2 linked regions of the Thermochromatium tepidum ATCC 43061 genome follow. Each later gene encodes a partner of the first gene's protein in a complex. Links are inferred from orthologs where the notes say so. Each region holds a gene or a part of one and is shown on either strand. Other genes may lie near its edges.

The links.
Region 2: the proteins of tsaE (region 1) and tsaD are in contact, whole or in part, in a crystal structure (PDB 6N9A), measured with the Thermotoga maritima proteins. The link is inferred for Thermochromatium tepidum ATCC 43061 from one-to-one orthologs. Residues at the interface, in WP_004082108.1 of Thermotoga maritima: Leu37, Gly38, Lys46, Lys57, Val59, Lys60, Ser61, Thr63, Phe64, Thr65, Leu66, Met67, Val69, Pro71, Tyr82, Arg83, Leu84, Asp86, Asp88, Phe89, Asp93, Ile128, Asp130, Glu131, Arg134; in WP_004082750.1 of Thermotoga maritima: Cys10, Asp11, Arg49, His50, Leu82, Gly84, Gly135, Gly136, Glu154, Thr155, Leu156, Asp157, Asp158, Ser159, Glu162, Asp165, Lys166, Arg169, Leu170, Tyr175, Lys213, Thr214, Leu217, Tyr218, Gln221, Arg222, Asn324.

The regions. Positions count from the first base shown.
Region 1 is NZ_CP039268.1:2,101,147-2,106,720, reverse strand. Bases 2,881-5,574 are described here. They hold tsaE (tRNA (adenosine(37)-N6)-threonylcarbamoyltransferase complex ATPase subunit type 1 TsaE), read left to right. Parts: upstream 2,881-3,822; coding sequence 3,823-4,326; downstream 4,327-5,574. Other genes in these bases: E6P07_RS09675 (N-acetylmuramoyl-L-alanine amidase), read left to right, coding at 4,427-5,574; E6P07_RS09685 (NAD(P)H-hydrate dehydratase), read left to right, coding at 2,881-3,821. Also shown: E6P07_RS09695 (proline--tRNA ligase), read right to left, coding at 1-1,051; E6P07_RS09690 (PilZ domain-containing protein), read left to right, coding at 1,252-2,310; more of E6P07_RS09685, read left to right, coding at 2,307-2,880. UniProt on the Escherichia coli protein: Required for the formation of a threonylcarbamoyl group on adenosine at position 37 (t(6)A37) in tRNAs that read codons beginning with adenine.
Region 2 is NZ_CP039268.1:1,421,913-1,427,778, reverse strand. Bases 2,000-4,784 are described here. They hold tsaD (tRNA (adenosine(37)-N6)-threonylcarbamoyltransferase complex transferase subunit TsaD), read left to right. Parts: upstream 2,000-2,761; coding sequence 2,762-3,808; downstream 3,809-4,784. Other genes in these bases: E6P07_RS06535 (sensor histidine kinase), read right to left, coding at 3,805-4,784; rpsU (30S ribosomal protein S21), read right to left, coding at 2,389-2,604; E6P07_RS06550 (GatB/YqeY domain-containing protein), read right to left, coding at 2,000-2,291. In the rest of the region: dnaG (DNA primase), read right to left, coding at 93-1,826; more of E6P07_RS06550, read right to left, coding at 1,848-1,999; more of E6P07_RS06535, read right to left, coding at 4,785-5,019; glycerol-3-phosphate 1-O-acyltransferase PlsY, read right to left, coding at 5,176-5,778; folB (dihydroneopterin aldolase), read left to right, coding at 5,826-5,866.

The DNA of each region.
Region 1 (5,574 bases):
GATCGACGATACAGGGGATCGGCAGATCCTTCGGCCCAAGCGATCCAGGGCCGGCGCCGATGGCGGCACGGATCTCGGCCTCGGTGGCCAGGCGCAGCGGCGAGGCGACCTGCGGCAGCTTCTGTGCCTTGACGGCATTGAGCTCGTGATCGCCGCGCACCAGGAGCGCGACCAGGCCGCCGCCGGCCTCCTCGGAGGCCGCGACCACCAGGGTCTTGACCGTGCGCTCGATCGGTTGAGCAAACTGCTCGACCAGCTCGGCGATGGTGCGCGCATTGGGTGTGTCGACCAGACGCGCCGGCTCGCTGGGCGCAGGGGCATGCTCGCGCGGGGCGAGCGCCTCGGCCAGTTCCACATTGGCGGCATAGTCGCTGGCGGTCGAAAAGGCGATGGCGTCTTCACCCGAGGCGGCCAGGACGTGAAACTCGTGCGAGGCGCTGCCGCCGATGCTACCTGTGTCGGCACGCACGGCGCGAAACTCCAGTCCACAGCGCCTGAAGATACGGCAATAGGTCTCGTACATACGCTGGTAGGTCTCGTCCAATGAGGCCTCGTCCAGGTGGAAGGAATAGGCGTCCTTCATCAGGAACTCGCGCGCGCGCATCACGCCGAAGCGCGGGCGGATCTCGTCGCGAAACTTGGTCTGGATCTGGTAGAAATTGACGGGGAGCTGCTTGTAGCTCTTGAGTTCGTTACGCGCCAGATCGGTGATGATCTCTTCGTGGGTGGGTCCAAAGCAGAACTCGCGCTGGTGGCGGTCCTTGAAACGCAACAACTCAGGACCGTATTGTTCCCAACGCCCGGACTCCTGCCAGAGTTCGGCCGGCTGCACGGCTGGCATGGAGACTTCCAACGCCCCGGCGCGATCCATCTCCTCGCGCACGATGCGCTCGACTCGGCGCAGTACACGCAGTCCCAGCGGCAACCAGGTGTAGAGCCCGGCGGCGAGCTTGCGGATGAGACCGGCGCGCAACATCAATCGGTGGCTGACGACCTCGGCGTCGGCCGGCGTCTCTTTGATGGTCTGGAGTGGGAACTCAGAGGTACGCATCGGACGAAAATCTCGACAGGTAAAGCATTGAAGTCTATTGGTCCGGCGACGTCGAAACAATACCTTCCACACAACCCATCAGGCGCCTTCCAGGGTCGTCCCCGAAAACGGCGCGTCGATGATGTTAGAGTAATTGAGATTCGTCCAAGGATCTTTCGTCCGTTCCATCCGTGAATAGTTCTCATGTGGCAGACTCAAACATGACTCAATCGGGATCCGGTTCGATGGCCATGGAACGACGCACCCAGCTACGTATCGACCTGAGGATTCCGGTCGAGCTGACCTACCCGGGTCGGGACGCGCCCGTGCAGGCCGTTACGCGCGACCTCTCCTGGGGGGGCGCACTCTTGCATCTCACGGACCCCCTGCCCAGGGATCTCAAGACCCTGATCATCAGCCTGCCATGGCGGCGCGGCAAATCCATCCACGCCCAGGCCAAGCTGCTGCGCGTGCGTCCAGACGCTGCAGGTGGTTATCTGGCGGCTGTGCGCTTTACCAGCCTATCGCCGCGCAGTCAGAGCCGTTTGGAGCGCCTGCTCAAGATGCTCTATTCCGCGGATACCAAGGGAGACGCAGCTGGTAAGAATGCCTTGTTTCGCGAGTTGGAGGTCACGGTCAGCGATGCCGAGGAATTGCGCCAGACGCTACTCCAGATCCTGGAGGGGCGTTACACCGTGACCGTCTTCGAGCCCTATGAGGTCGGACAGAGCATCAGTCTGTCGATCACTGGGACCTTCGATCTCCCAGACATCCGCTTGCGGGCGCAGATCTCGGGGGTACAAAAGTCCAGGGTCGAGGGATTCAACTGGGCCGACCTCTATACCCTGTCGCTCGAATTCGAGCACCCGGGTGACGCGATTCGCGCCTTAATCGCGCAGATCCTGAGTCGTCTGTCTGACTCTGAGGATCAAAGCTCCATCTTTATTTCTCTGGAGGGCGCGCCGGACTGGTTGCGTTCGGTGGCCACGGCGGTACGCTTCAGTATGAGTAACCGGAAGGCCGATGTCGGCGTCCGGGATGAGGTGCGTTCCTGTTTGGAGTCCGAGCGTCCCGAGGCCGTGGAGCGGCTCATTGCCGGCTGGGGTAATGTCAACGATTTCGACGTGGTCTTCCAAGATTTGGTCCTAAGCCGCGACGAACAGCCGCCTGCCTGGTCGCAGGAGGCCTGGGATGAGCTCAAACTGTTACAGAGTGTCCATGATGAGGTCTATGGCGCTCCACCTCATCGAAACACCTGGCTCAGGGGTGGGCGGCTGTGAGACGCATCCCGGACAGCGATCGCCTGCCCCATGCGCTCTACCGTGCCGAACAGGTACGCCGGCTCGACCGTCTGGCCATCGAGCGCTTCGGTGTGTCTGGGATCGAGCTGATGGAACGCGCCGGTGCGGTTGCCTATCGGCTGCTGCGCGTGCGCTGGCCGAATGCGCGTCGCCTCACCGTCCTGGCCGGGATGGGCAACAATGGTGGTGACGGCTATGTAGTGGCGCGGTTGGCGCGCGCCGCTGGTCTGGACACGCGGGTTTTGCAACTCGGCAAGGCGGATCAGGTGCGTGGTGAGGCGGCCCTGAGTCTGGCCGCCTATCGCGACGCCGGCGGGGTCATTGAGGATTATCTTGGCCTGCCACGCAAGACCGATCTCTATGTCGACGCCCTCTTTGGCACCGGGCTGGTGCGTCCGGTGACGGGCCCCTGGGCCGAGGCCATCACGGCGCTCAATGCCCAGCGCGCGCCTGTGCTGGCGCTCGACCTCCCCTCTGGACTGCACGCCGACACCGGCTGTGTCCTGGGCGTGGCGGTGCGGGCGAGTGTGACTGTCTCCTTTATCGGGCTCAAACTCGGACTCTTTGTCGGTGCCGGCGCCGAGTATCGGGGGGAGGTCCACTTCAGCGCGCTCGAAGTCCCAGCCCAGGTCTATGCCGGGGAGATCCTGGCGGCGGTGCGGATCGACTGGGCGCGCGAATCGCGTCTCCTCACGCCCCGCTCGCGGATCGCGCACAAGGGCGACTGCGGTCATGTCCTGGTCGTCGGCGGCGCACCCGGGATGTCGGGCGCGGCGCGTCTGGCCGGTGAGGCGGCCCTGCGCGCGGGCGCCGGGCTGGTGACGATCGCGACCCATCCGCGTCACGCCGACTGGCTCAATCTCGACCGGCCTGAACTGATGGTCGCCGCCGTCGAGCGTCCGGAAGACCTGGATACGCTGATCGAGCGGGCCGATGTAGTCGCGATCGGCCCAGGGCTGGGTCGGGGTGACTGGGGACGCAGACTCTGGGAGCGGGTCCGCGGCTTGTCGCATCCGCTGGTGGTGGATGCCGACGCGCTCAACCTCCTGGCCGAGTCCCCAGGCGCCGGTCCAGACTGGATCCTGACCCCGCATCCAGGCGAGGCCGCGCGTCTGCTCGGCAGCGCGACCGCCGAGATCCAGTCCGATCGCCTCGCTGGCGCGCGGCAGATCCAGGCGCGTTTCGGCGGGGTGGTGGTACTCAAGGGGGCCGGCACCATTGTGCATGGCCCAGCACCGCGCGTCCCGGCCGTCTGTAGCGACGGCAACCCCGGCATGGCGACCGCGGGCGCGGGCGATGTCCTGACCGGTGTGATTGCCGCCCTACGCGCCCAGGGTCTGGAAACCGAAGCGGCCGCCCGCGCTGGTGTCTGTCTGCACGCCGCGGCCGGGGATCTGGCCGCGCGTGCCGGCGAGCGTGGGCTGATCGCCACGGATATCATCGCCGCCCTGCGCACACTCTCCAATGGTCTCGCCAAGGTGGATCGCTGAGATGCCCGCGACCCTGGAACTCACACTCGACACACCCGAGTCACAGATGGACTTTGGGGCGCATCTGGCGCGGGCCCTTAAACCGCCCTGCGTGATCTTTCTCGAGGGCGACCTGGGCACGGGCAAGACCACCCTGACCCGTGGTATCCTGCGCGGTCTCGGGCACTCCGGGGTGGTACGCAGTCCAACCTATACCCTCGTTGAGCCCTATGCACTAAACGACCTTGAACTCTACCATTTCGATCTCTATCGCCTGGGTGATCCGGAAGAACTGGACTATCTCGGGCCGCGCGATCTGCTTGGGAAGGCGGCGGTTTGGGTCATAGAATGGCCCGAGCGTGGCGCCGGCTTCCTGCCCAAGCCCGATCTGCGCATCCAGCTCGTCCACCTCGATGTCGGTCGGCGCTTGACCCTAAATGCCCTGAGTCCATCGGGCCAGACGCTGCTCGCTGATGTAATTTCTGTCTCTGATGTCTCTGCGCAACATCTTCGAGCCGATACTTGAGGAAGTTCCTCTAATCATCGGAGCTGACTTGGAAAGATCGGCGATAAGCTGCTATCTTTTAAGCGATGCTCGTACCCAAGTCAGGCCTCGAGGCGGCATCGTGAACAGGCTCATCGTGCTCTTTATGCTACTGATCGCCCTGCCCGCGGCGAGTGTCGCGGTGGAGGTCGACTGCCAATGGAATCCGCCGAGTTCGAGCAAGACCCGGCTGCTCTTCAACCTTACGGCGCCCGCCGCCCACCGCATCTTTACCCTCGACCAACCTGATCGAGTCGTGATTGACATTGCTGGGGCGCAGATGCGCAGCGACCTGCCAGCGGCGCGCACCGACGACCCCCTGCTGATCGGCGTGCGCGCCGGTGTGCGTCCCAATGGCGACCTGCGCGTCGTGCTCGATCTCAAGCAACAGGTGCGCGTCAAGAGTTTTACCGACAGGACCGGCGCTGACAGATACCAACTGATCGTCGAGCTCCTGCCCAAGTCCTTGGGAGGTGGCAAACTCCAGCCGGTCTCCAATCAGGCGCCAGTTCAGCCGCTCTGGTTGAGTCGCGGACGCACGGCCATTGTCGCCATCGACGCTGGACACGGCGGCGAGGATCCAGGGGCGATCGGGCCAAACGGCACGCGCGAGAAGGACGTCACCCTGGCCATCGCCCACAGGCTAAAGCGACTGATCGAACGTGAATCCGGGATCCGAGCCATAATGATCCGTGATGACGACCGTTATGTCGGACTGCGCGAACGCACCCTGATCGCGCGCGAGCACAAGGCCGATCTCTTTGTGTCCATCCATGCCGATGCCTACGAGAACCCAGACGCACAGGGCTCATCGGTCTATATCCTCTCGCACGGTGCGGCCAGCAGCGAGGCGGCTGGTTGGCTGGCCGATCGTGAGAACAAGGCTGATCGCATCGGCGGTGCGGATCCGACGACGAGCGAAGACATGCTGGCCGCTGTGCTGCTCGACATGACGCGCAACACCACCCTGGAGCACAGTGCCGAGGCGGCTACCTCGGTGCTACGCGCTCTCAAGCGTGTCGGTGTGGTCCACAAGGCTGATGTCCAGCGTGCCGGCTTCGTGGTGCTCAAGTCGCCCGACATTCCATCGGTGCTGGTCGAAACGGCCTTCATCAGCAACGCCCAAGAGGAGCAGCGACTCCGCGATAACCTCTATCTGCAGCGGATGGCCGAGGCGATCCTGGCCGGGATCAAGGGTTATTTCGCCAAGTATCCACCGCGTGGCCTGTT
Region 2 (5,866 bases), 680 kb from region 1 along the record:
GCCTCGGTGGGTCTTGTGCAAGATGGTCGGGTGGACCCCATCCGCTTCTTGGAGGCTGACCAAAGAATAGATAGACGATCTCGCTAAAAAAGCTAGTCAGGCGCCCGTTTTTTGAGGCTCCGGGCGAGTCGGGCGCGCTCCTCTGGTGTCCATTCGCTCGGACTGCGTTTGTTGAGCAATTGGCGCCATTCGTGCTCGCGCACCTCATTGCTCAGCCGTTCGATGGCGCCTGTCAGCTCGGCAGCGGCACCCTCGGCACCGATGTCTTGCAAAAAGGGATGCACGCTCAAGCGTTGTAGAGCGCCAAAATAGGGATGCTCGCGCCAGCCTTCCAGGAGTTGGGCTTTGGTGAGCTCAGGTGCCTGACTGAGCCGATCGAGCAGTCGGATCAGGATGTCGACGCCGCGCTGGGTCGAGCGGCGCCAGTCGTCACTGATCGTCAACGCCTGGGGTGCCAGGTCGGGGCGGTCGAGGAGCAGTGCAATGGCCTGGGCGACCAGACTTGGGCGCGCGGGCTTGGCAGGCCGCGCCCTGGGCCGAGGGCGGTGCTCAGCAGCCGACTTGAGCGTTGGCACGCCGGTAAAATCGGCGAGTCGTTTGATCAGTAGGTCACGATAGAGCCCATTGGGCAGACGTTCGATGTGGGGTTGGATCCGGCTGGCGAAGCGCGCGCGTCCGTCCAGTGTGGTGGTGTCCATGGATTCGCGCAGATGCTCGAAGAGAAAATCGGACAAGGGTTGGGCCTGCTTTAGGCGTGATCGAAAGCCTTCGGCCCCTTCACGACGCACCAGGGTATCCGGATCATCGCCCTCGGGCAGGAACAGAAAGCGGATCGCCTGATGTCCGGTCGCTTGGGGGAGGGCGGTCTCCAGCGCCTTCCACGCCCCCGCGCGTCCGGCTTGGTCGCCGTCAAAGCAAAAGACGATGTCCGGCGCGCACTTGAACAACTGCTTGAGATGCTCGGGCGTAGTCGCGGTGCCGAGCGTAGCTACGGCATTGGTGATCCCGAACTGCGCCAGGGCGACGACGTCGAGATAGCCCTCGACCACGATCAGGGTGTCAAATGTGCGATTGGCGCGCTGGGCCTCATACAGTCCGTAGAGCTCGTGACCCTTGTGGAAGATCGGCGTCTCGGGTGAGTTGAGATATTTGGGCTTGCCGTTGCCGAGCACACGCCCACCAAAGCCGATGACACGCCCGCGCCGGTCGCGGATCGGGAACATCACGCGGTTGCGGAACTTGTCGTAGGGTCGTCCGTCTTGCTCGGAGATCAGGCCGACGGTCTGGAGTCTGACACGCGCTGCGGCGTCTTGCCCGAACTGGGTGAGCACAGGATTGCCATGCGCCGGTGCATAACCGAGACCAAAGCGTGCCGCGATCTCGCCGGTCAGACCGCGTCCCTTGAGATACTCAAGGGCATCCTGGGCTTGAGGATGTTCGCGCAGTTGGCGGCGGTAATAGAGTGCCACGTCCTCCATCAGCCGATAGAGCGGCCCATGATCCGGCGCACTCTGCATCGGAGTGCCGTCGCTTGGGATCTCCAATCCGGCACGTTCGGCCAGTTCCTCCACTGCCTCGCGGAAGGAGAGATGGTCGTACGCCATCAGAAAGCCGATGGCGGTGCCGTGCGCGCCGCAGCCGAAGCAGTGGTAGAACTGCTTGTCGGGACTGACGCTGAAGGATGGGGTCTTTTCGTCGTGGAAGGGACAGCGGGCCTGAAATTCGCGCCCGGCCTTGCGTAACTGGAGGCGCGAGCCGATGAGTTCGACGATATCGGTTCGCGCGAGCAGCTGATCGATGAATTCGGGCGGGATACGTCCGGCCATGCAAGGCACGCGCGGCGCGGTCTAGCCTCCGAGGCGCTGCTTGACGAGGGCGCTGACGGCGCCCATGTCGGCGCGGCCCTGAACCCGGGGACGCAGCAGGTTCATCACCTTGCCCATGTCGCTCAGGGTGGCAGCACCGGAGGCGGCGACGGCCTCCTCGACCAGGGCGGCGATCTCGGCCTCAGTCAGCGCGGCGGGTAGGTAGCCCTGGATGACCCCGATCTCGAAGCGCTCGACCTCAGCCAGATCCTCGCGCCCGGCACGCTCGTACTGGCCAATCGAGTCGCGCCGCTGCTTGACCATCTTGTCGAGCACGGCCAGCGTCTGGGTGTCGTCGAGTTCGATGCGCTCGTCGACCTCGCGTTGCTTGATGGCGGCCAGTATCAGCCGGATCACGCCGAGCCTGGGCTTGTCTCCCGCCTTCATGGCGGTCTTCATGTCATCCTGAATGCGCGACTTGAGCATACCCATGGGTCAGTACTTCGCGGGGTTCGATCTTGAAAGGTCTAAAGGGAATGACTAGGCCACGAAACATATCGACCACTCACTGGGCACGCCGGACTCAGTACGGTCGTTCCCAACGACGGGCTTCGCGCTGGAGTTTCTTCTGATGACGTTTGATGGCGGCGGCCTTCTTGCGCTTGCGCTCGGAGGTCGGCTTCTCGTAGAACTCACGCCGACGGACCTCGGCAAGCACCCCTGCCTTCTCGCAGGAACGCTTGAAACGCCGCATGGCAACCTCAAATGGCTCGTTTTCTTTGACGCGAACGCTGGGCATAGCAGAAATTCCTTAAAGTCTGTTTCCGGTTGATGGATAAGGTCGAGGTAAAAAGATCCCAGATTCTAGCGCATGGTCGATCGTCCGCGCAAAGGCTATGATGCAAAGATTCTTCGGATTTTTTGGACTTCAGGCGCCTTGCGGGGCTTAAATGACGATGCGAGTGTTGGGAATCGAGACCTCGTGCGACGAGACTGGGATTGCCGTGTACGAACACGGGCGCGGACTGCTAGCGCAGGCCGTCTACAGCCAGGTCGAGATCCATGCCGAATACGGCGGCGTGGTGCCGGAGCTGGCCTCGCGCGACCATATCCGCAAGACCCTGCCGCTGATCCGTCAGGTGCTCGACGAGTCCGGACTCAGACGCACGCACATCGACGGCGTGGCCTACACCGCCGGTCCGGGTCTGATCGGGGCGCTGCTGGTCGGTTCGGCGCTCGGGCGTGCGCTGGCCTGGGCCTGGAAGGTCCCTGCGATCGGGGTGCATCACCTGGAGGGGCATCTGCTGGCGCCGCTCCTGGAAGAACCAGCGCCCGCGTTCCCCTTCGTGGCGCTCTTAGTCTCGGGCGGACACACCCAGTTGGTCGATGTGCTTGGTATCGGGCATTATCGCATCCTGGGCGAGTCGGTTGACGACGCGGCGGGCGAGGCGTTCGACAAGACGGCCAAGATCCTCGGCCTCCCCTATCCGGGCGGACCCGAGCTGGCGCGGCTGGCTGAGCATGGCGATCCTGAGCGCTTCCGTTTCCCCCGACCCATGACCGACCGTCCGGGGTTGGAGTTTAGCTTCAGTGGGCTCAAGACCTTTACGTTAAACGCCCTGCAGACGGAGCTGCCCCAGGCTGCTGACCCCGAGCAGACCCGCGCCGACATCGCACGCGCCTTCGAGGAGGCGGTAGTCGACACCCTGGTGATCAAGTGCCGGCGTGCCCTGCGCGAGACCGGGCGAGAGCGGCTCGTCCTCGTCGGCGGTGTAAGCGCCAACCGCCGTCTGCGTGAACGCATGAATCAGGCCATCGCCGCTGAGGGTGGCCAGACCTACTATCCGCGCCCGGCGTTCTGCACCGACAACGGGGCCATGATCGCCTTTGCGGGCTGTCAGCGATTGCTGGCTGGCCAGACCGAGCCGCTCGCTTTCAAGCCGCGTGCGCGCTGGCCGATGGAGGAATTAGCGCCGATCGTGGGCAGGGGTGCTGCGCCCTAGACCGGTGGGTTTGAGTCATTGGAGTCCTCGTCCCAGGCCGTGGGGAGGGTGAAATGGAAGACTGCGCCCTCAGTCGGTGCTGGTTCGGCCCAGAGCCGTCCGCCGTGGTCCTCGGCAATCGCGCGACTGATCGCCAGACCCAACCCTAGCCCTGCCTCAGTGTTCGATTCGAAGATGTCAAAGATGGCGGCCTGTCGCCCAGGCGGCAGGCCAGGTCCGGTGTCGCGCACGATGAATTCGATTTCACCCAGACCGGGCACGACTTCGATACGCACCTCGCGCTGGACGCATCCGCTCATGTCGATCGCCTGCACCGCGTTGCAGATCAGATTGACCAACACCTGCTCGATCTGCACCGGATCGCCCTCGATCTCGGGCAGTTCTCCAGGTGCGATCAGCTCCAGTCTTACCTGACGGTCGTTGGCAAACCAGCGCACCAGATCCAGGGCGCGCTTGAGCACCTGGTCGACCGGCACCCGCACCCGATGGACCTTGAGTCCACGCAGAAAGGCGCGCAGACGTTCCATGATGTCACCCGCGCGATGGACCTGATCGTCGATGCACCGAATGACCTCCAGCAGACGCCTTGGGTCGGCGGACGGTCCCTTGGCGAGCTGACCGGCGGCGCTACAATAGAAACCGGCCGCGCTCAGCGGCTGGAGCAGTTCATGGACGAGCGAGGAGGCCAGTACGCCGACGGCATCGAGCCGTGCCACCCGGGCCAGGGCGTCGCGCGCGCGCCGCGCCTCCTCCTCGGCCAGCCGGCGCTCGGTGATGTCCAGATAGGTAACGACGGCGCCTTCTTGCTCGCCCTGCAAGGGGAAGGCGCGCATCAGCAGCCAGCACTGGCGCTGCGCCGTGTGACAGGGATACTCGATACTAAAACAGAGGCGGCGGCCTTGGATGACATCCTCAATGCCGCGGGCCGCCGTGAGCGCGATCGCATCCGGTTGCTCGCCCGACCAGCGGCAGGCAGCGAGCGTTCGGGGATCGCTGTCTTTCCAGACGTGATCGTCGCGGCCCTGTTCAGCCGAAAAGGCACGCCAGGCGCGGTTGACCGCGAGCAACCGGGCCTCCTGATCGAGCACGGCGATCTGTGCCGGCAAGGCGTCGAGCACCGAGCGATGGAGATGACTGCTGACCACCAGTTGATCCAGTCCATCGTGTGGGTGGATCGCGTCTGGGGCCGACTTCGGGACCGAATCGTTCATGGCCGCTCATCAATGTCCGAGAAAATCTGGCCAATGTCCGAACCGCACCTCCCCTCAAAGTCAAAGGTCGCTTTGGTGGGGTAGGGCGCCTTCAGGCGCAATCCACATCTGCCAAGATCGCGGCTAAAGCCGATCCTACGGGATGCGTTGGCCGCCTCAGTCCGAGGGGGCCTTGGCGCTGATCCGACCCTCGGTGCCGTCGAGCAGATTACGGATATTGCTGCGATGACGCCAGATCAGCAGACCGGTGATGATGAGCTGCATCCCGATCAGTGTCTTCTCGTCCCAGAACAGCCAGACGAAGAGCGGCGCCAACGCCATCGAGATCAGCCCCGAGAGCGATGAGATCTTGAGCACCCTGGCCACGAATAGCCACACAGCCGCGACACAGAGCCCGATCGGCCAGTAGAGCCCGAACTGCACGCCGAGCGCCGTGGCCACACCCTTGCCGCCCTTGAAGCCGAAGAACACCGGGTAGAGATGGCCGATGAAGGCGGCCAGTCCGATCCCGGCAAGCACGCTGGGGTCGGCGCCCAGGGCATGACCGACGAGCATGGGGAGCAATCCCTTGAGACTGTCGCCAAGGAGCGTGATGGCGGCGGCCTTCTTGCCGCCGATGCGCAGGACGTTGGTGGCGCCCGGATTGTTCGAGCCCTGGGTGCGCGGGTCCGGCAGTCCCATCAGACGGCAGACGATGATGGCGCTGGAGATCGAGCCGAGTAGATAGGCGGCGAAGATGAGGAGTGTGGCTATGATCATGGATAGAATCTGAGTTTGGAATCGGACACGAGGCCAAAAACTGTACCATGACTGACATCGTCTTCATTCGCGGTCTGCGCCTCGACAC